DNA from 2 places in the Sutcliffiella cohnii genome. Region 1 is predicted to be linked to the other one. Evidence: predicted binding sites of a transcription regulator. Region 1 holds the regulator's gene; the other holds the start of a gene.
The links. Region 1 encodes LexA, which represses DNA repair genes until DNA is damaged. Its sites were predicted from a motif close to CGAACATATGTTCG; they were not measured.
Positions count from the first base shown of each region.

Region 1 (3,429 bases):
TCCTTGTCCGAGCGGTCCAGTAGTCGCATCTACTCCTGGTGTATGACCAAATTCTGGATGACCAGGAGTCTTACTACCCCACTGACGAAATTGCTTTAAATCGTCCATTGTTACGTCATATCCTGATAAATGTAATAAACTATACAATAGCATGGAACCATGACCAGCAGATAGAACAAAACGATCACGATTAAACCATGTAGGATTTTTTGGATTATGGTTCATAAAACTAGTCCAAAGCGTATAAGCCATTGGCGCTGCTCCCATCGGCATTCCTGGGTGACCAGACTTTGCTTTTTCAATTGCATCAATAGATAATGTACGGATCGTTGCAATTGATAATTGATCTACATTTAAAGTCATTCGTATATACCTTCTTTCTTCTTTTCTTTAGTCATGCTATTTATAGTATGTACAAAATACACTCGGATGTTTAATGAAATTTTTTATTTTGCTCATCCTTTAATTTTTGAGGGGTTACATCATTTCCGTTTGGATCGACGATTGTTACTGATTTCAATGTATCTACCATAGAAGATCGAAACGTTTTTACATATTCCGCTCTTAATTCTTTTTGTTCTTTAGCCTCTTCTTCTGTTAAACCTTCTGATTTTGCTTTTTTTGCAAGTAGATTAATTCTTTTCATTTTATCTTGTGAAAGCATATTAAAACTCCTTTTATCTTTTACGTAATAGTTTAAATAATTTTCCTTTTTGTTTTGGGTTTATTAAATGTCTCTAACCCCAGTTAACAGTTCTTAATTTGCTACTTTTCCATCTTACTAGAGCTCACTTTTGTTAGCAAGAGTACTATCTTCTTTCTGCAACATGTACTCTTTATATCTTCTATTAACCGTTGCTTTAGATATATCGAATCCAAGCCCTCTAAGAGTAGCGGCGATTTCATGGAAAGTTAATTTGTTATGACGTAATCGCACTATTTCTTCTACAGGAACTTCTTTTCTTTCTCTCCCTGGACTTAAATGATTATTTTTTAAGTTTTTCAGCGGATTATATCCTTCTTCTACTGCTTTTTTCATTCCTCTTTTTATTTTTAAATTATGTAGTTTTCTTTGGTATTCTTCTACAATAGAAACAATTTGCAAAACCATTGAATCTGATTCTGATAAAGTTAATTTACCGTTGTCGATTATAGAATAAATAAGTACATTATGTTTTTTTAGTAAATGGAAAAAAGCTATTTTGGCATTTCCCCTCCCAATTCTCGTTTCATCTTGTACTAACAGTACATCAAATGGGTCGGTAGCTAACAAATCCATTAGATTATATATTCCCTCTCTCTCTAAGCTATAACCACTAGCTTGTTCCTCAATGACAGATATTACTTCTATATTGTTGTTTTGAGCTAATAACTTTAACTCCTCTTTCTGTCTAGCAAGAGAAGTTTCTTGTGTTTCCTTATTTGTGCTTACTCTACAGTAAATAACGCCTTTCATCTTATCACCATTTCAAATAAATTTATTATTATTCTATCATGCAAACATATATTCTGCTATTTTTCGAACTTATGTTTGTATACTATAGGTAATTATGCTATAATATTCTTAATAATACATATAGAGGTGCGGGGAAATGAAACTATCTAAAAGACAAGAAGATATTTTAAATTTCATTAAGCAAGAAGTACAAGCAAAAGGCTATCCACCTTCTGTACGTGAAATTGGAGAAGCTGTTGGGTTAGCATCCAGTTCAACTGTTCACGGTCACCTAGCTAGACTCGAAAGTAAAGGATACATTAGAAGAGATCCAACAAAACCGAGAGCAATTGAAGTGATTAGTTTAGATGACAAGCAAATTCCTAAAGTAAATGCAGTGAATGTTCCGATTGTCGGTAAAGTAACTGCTGGTCAACCAATAACAGCAATTGAAAATATCGATGAATATTTTCCACTACCTGATCGATATGTTGCTCCTGACGAGCATGTATTTATGTTGGAAGTTATGGGAGACAGTATGATTGAAGCTGGAATTTTGGATGGAGACTTAGTTATTGTTCGTCAACAACAATCAGCTAATAATGGAGATATTGTTGTAGCGATGACAGAAGACGACGAAGCAACTGTGAAACGATTCTTTAAAGAAAAGGATTATATTCGATTACAACCAGAGAACTCCTCTCTAGAGCCTATTATAGTGCGAAATGTATCCATTCTAGGTAAAGTTATTGGCGTTTATCGAAATATACATTAAAAAAAAGGGTTCAAAAAGTCATAGCAATCGACTTTTTGAACCCTCTTAAGTGACTAAAACAATTAGTTTTTATCACTGTCTTTTTTTTGACAAACTCATATTTTATTTACATAGATATTGCTTTATTAGCTAATTCGACATCATTTTGTAGTAGCTAATACAAACTAAAAAGTCAGCAGGATATTCACCCCACTGATTTTCATACTTCATTATAGTTCTACTTTAAAAGACTTCTCTTCACCAATTTCATTTCCGCTACCATCAGTTGGAGCAGGAATCTTTACTTCTACCCATTCTAATTCTTCGACGTTTCCAGTCTCTAATAAGAAGAATAACGACCCTTGCTTCGTTTCACTCTTTTCAAATTCACTATCGATTATAACACTCAATTTTTCACTAGGTGAGACTTCTTCTCCATTACTCGTTGTTATTTTTATATCACCTGCTTGAATAACAACATCTTGTTCAGAGGAATTCACTACTTCCATATCTATTTGCACATATTCAATATAATCTTCACCAACAAATTCTTTAAAATCGTCATAAAGTTCCCCGCTTAATGTTGCTACTTGTGGGATGTGAAAGGATAACGGTCCAACCTCAACATTACCTACTTTATAGTTGCGAGCAACAAGTGTAAATTTACCACCTTCTGTATCCATTACATCACCAGGCTTAGATTGCCATTGTTGTTCTTCTTCATCAGCTACTTGTTGATCTTGCTTTTGCTGTTCATCTTCTGTGTTCGCCACATCTGCATTATCGTTAGAACATGCCGTAATAAGTAAACTTAAAAATAATGCAATTGACAATGTTTTGATAATTTTCATTATAGTTGTCCCCCTTATTTATATGATTGATTATACTGCATTCGACAAACTTGGTAAAGAAACTTACCTACTTTTTCAATACACAAAATAGAAACCCCTCAACACCATAGGTATCAAGAGGTTAAACTAATTAATATTGAGTTAAATATTGGTCACGTTCCCATGGGTGAACTTGACTTCTAAACATATCCCATTCAATCTCTTTAGCTTCAATAAAGTGCTCCAATAAATGATCACCTAATGCTGATTGAATAACATCATTTTCTTTTAATAATTCAAGAGCTTGCGCTAATGTTGCCGGTAAATCTACAATACCTTCTGCCAAACGCTCTTCTTTGTTCATTACATAAATGTTACGATCTACTGGCGCAGGTGGAGTTAAACTATTT
Region 1 is NZ_CP018866.1:2,448,595-2,452,023, forward strand. Features, by position in the region: gene tkt (transketolase) at 1-363, opposite strand, end outside; gene BC6307_RS12180 (DUF896 domain-containing protein) at 434-664, opposite strand; gene BC6307_RS12185 (YneB family resolvase-like protein) at 782-1,456, opposite strand; gene lexA (transcriptional repressor LexA) at 1,593-2,210, shown strand; gene BC6307_RS12195 (hypothetical protein) at 2,420-3,040, opposite strand; gene glnA (type I glutamate--ammonia ligase) at 3,171-3,429, opposite strand, start outside.

Region 2 (3,429 bases), 2.0 Mb from region 1:
GTGGTATTCACAAAGGATGGACAAGCTGACAGTGATCTGTATCCTTTAAAAGCCGACTAAAGAGATGATTTCTGTTTTCTGCAGGAGTCATCTTTTTAAATTCCAATAATATCTTTCTTATTAGGCCCTTAACCCAACAGTTTCCTCATCGCGACAACGGTTGTGACCTAATCCTACATTTTTTAATTTTTTTGAAGAAAAAGTTATTGACGATTTAAATTAATCTATGATATTATAGAAATTTTGATAAAAAATAACAACTGTGTTAAGCTTAAGAAGGTTGCAAAACATGGAGGTGGATTACTTGTTTCAAATTGGTGATAACATTGTTTATCCGATGCATGGAGTAGGTATCATTAAAGCTATTGAAGAAAAGGAAATTTCAGGAGAAAAACAACAGTATTATGTTATAACAATGTTAATTAATAATATGCAAGTTATGATTCCGAAGGGTAAAATATTGAGTTCAAGTATACGCCCGGTTACGGACATAATCGCATTAAAACACATCATACACATTTTTCAGCATGGTGAATCAGATAGATTAATGCCTTGGAAGGAAAGGTATAAAGTGAACACGGATAAATTAAGAACAGGTAACATACTAGAAGGTGCTGAAGTTGTCCGTGATTTAATGCGCATGAAAAAAGAGAAAATACTTAATTCTAGCGAAAAGAAAATGTTGAATAACGCACATGAATTTTTAATTAGTGAACTAAGATTAATGAAAGGAATTACTGAAAATCAAATAAAAAGTTTCTTTTAAGGTTACAGAACTCTCTGGAATATCCTGAATTTTCAAGAAATTATTGTTATTAAAAGTTAATCATTTTAAAGAAATTCAACTTCTTCAGCTCAAAATTAGAGCTTAAACCTCTTTTGTCATTTCTGAAATTTAATCCATTATGATTATTTATATTTCTTTTAAGAACGTTTGAAGATCACTATAATTTGTAACCTGATTCACACTGGCACGGACAAGGAGCCGTAAGGATGAAAGAGAGGTAGGGCTTTCATTGTTTTAGGTATACAAAATATGAACAAAGTTATTATTTTTCAAAGATACGGAGTACTTCTTTTTCACTTTTTCCATATCACACCGGTAATGAAATGGTTATATATGCGGCTAGCCTTTGTTCATAAATAATATTAAATGGAAATAATAAAATTTCTATTTTACCTCAGGATAAAATATGTTGTCAATAAGAAATTTGTATTTTTTTAAGAAAAGTGTTACAATAGTCTTACAAAGGTTTTTTCAGTCGTATTCCGAATTCTTCTGTAATTTTTTACAGGCAGAGTGATGGATGCGTTTTTTTAATATCTTTTTAAACCGATGAAAAATTCAAACAGTTGTCTGAGCTTTAAAGGTAAGTTAGTTAAATAAAATGATTAATTTTCTAACTAATAGTAACCGAGTTTTTATTTTACAAGGAGGACTAGAATATTGAATTTAATCAATAAGAAAGTTACACACAAGCGTTTTGGCACAGGGAGTATAGTTGAACATAATGATTCTATTATTGAAATACATTTCGCATCGGAGAGTAAAAAGTTTGTGTACCCGGATGTGTTTGGAGAGCACTTAAAAATACATGATCAAAGTGTTGCTCATTCACTTGAAGAAATTATACAAAAAAGGGAAATGGCGCGACAGGAAGAAGAGTGGAAGAAGGAAGAGGAAAAAAAGCTTCAACGAAAAAAACACGAACTTCGCCTAGAACATGAAAAGCTTATGAAGAACCATAAACTTCATCCCGAATCACAAATGGTATTTTGGTGTGACACCGAAGAACAGAATAGTTCTTTAACAGAGTGGAAAGTTTTTTCAGGCGAAATAAAAAGTGGTAATAACAAAGGAAAGCCAAACAAACCGATCCGTTTACACCAAAATAGTGCGGTCCTGTTAACATCAATAGATTCCGGGATGCCAGAAAAAGAGAGACGGATTTTAGGAGTCTATATGGTGAATGAAGAGTTTATCGGTAAGCTATGTGAAGATGGAAATATTCCTGCTCATTCAAAATACAAGCTTCAACTTACAGAACAAGAATCTGATCAGTTGCTTTTCTGGCAATATTACGTAAATGAAAAATCCCCCGAAAAAATGACATGGAATACCGGTAAATACCGTTATTTTGATAATATGTGGATGGCTCAAATTCTGCGTGATATCGCTTCGTTTAAAAGTGACCAGGAGCAAGAGCTGGCACAACAATTTTTCGAACATTTTTGTAGAATGAATCAAATAATACCTCAAGAATTACAAAAGCCTAACGGTGCATTAATGCGTAATTTGGCTTAAGCCCTTTTATGGGGGAGTAACTTTTTAAAAACTGCTTAAAAAGCAAGCTAAAAATGTTAGTATGAATAAAAACGATTGTTACTCTAAAGTGACAGTCGTTTTTTTTATTTACCCTCTTATGTATGATAGTATCAGAGATTTTTAAATGAAGCTTGATTTCGAGCTTTTTTCTTTTTATAAAATATTTTGAAAAAAGTGAAATAATCTCACCATTAATACGACTAATTAATGAATGAAAACATTGGGGGAGAAATGGATGGACAGTGATAAAATTTCCGAATGGTTCTATCAATACAGCAAAGATATATACCATTTCTTGTTATATTATGTCGGGTCAGGAGATATAGATGACTTAGTTCAAGAAGTGTTCATTCGTGCTATTAAAAGCTTCGATACATATCAATCAAAGTCTAGCGAAAACGTGGTTATTCTCGATTGCACGAAATGTAGGCATCGATGAGATTAGAAGAAGAAAACGGGCGAGAATGAAAACGGTGCTGGGGCTCAAGAGTTTTGAACAAAAAGAAGAGCCAACGCCAGAACTAATGCTTAAATGGAGTGAAAATAATCGCGATTTATATAAAGTAATTAATTCGTTGAAGTCTAACTATCGAGACGTCATTATTCTCCGAGCGCTTAAAGAATTATCTGTTCCAGAAACAGCAGACATTTTAAACTGGAATGAAAATAAGGTGCGTATTACGCATCATCGGGCGTTAAAAGCTTTAAAGGATAAGAGGGAGGACATTAAATATGAAAGATAATGAATGGAAAAATCCATTAATTGATGAGCTGAAGTCTCTTCCTAAACCAGACTATGAACACGAGTTTGATGAACAGAAACAAGATCAAATACACGAAACTTTGATGAAATTCTCCAATAGCTATAAAAAAAAGAAAAAGAGCAGGGAAAGATGGAAAAGGATATCCGTTGGTTTTGCAAGCATTGCCGCATTAATACTCTTTATTGTCGTTTTTATTCCATTTCATAATGAATCAAACAATGCAAACGTTGCTGATATAGAATCATTTGAACAATTTTTTCACCAAAAAATGAAGGAAATGAATAAGGAAGAAAAAGACTTTTCGTATTCTCTTATTCATACACAATTGAATGCAGTTCA
Region 2 is NZ_CP018866.1:407,832-411,260, forward strand. Features, by position in the region: gene BC6307_RS01885 (CarD family transcriptional regulator) at 290-766, shown strand; gene BC6307_RS01890 (malate synthase) at 1,448-2,305, shown strand; gene BC6307_RS25625 (RNA polymerase sigma factor) at 2,562-2,765, shown strand; gene BC6307_RS01895 (sigma-70 family RNA polymerase sigma factor) at 2,680-3,069, shown strand; gene BC6307_RS01900 (hypothetical protein) at 3,059-3,429, shown strand, end outside.
Region 2: the regulator LexA is predicted to act here: its motif matches at 1,347-1,360, upstream of BC6307_RS01890 (malate synthase).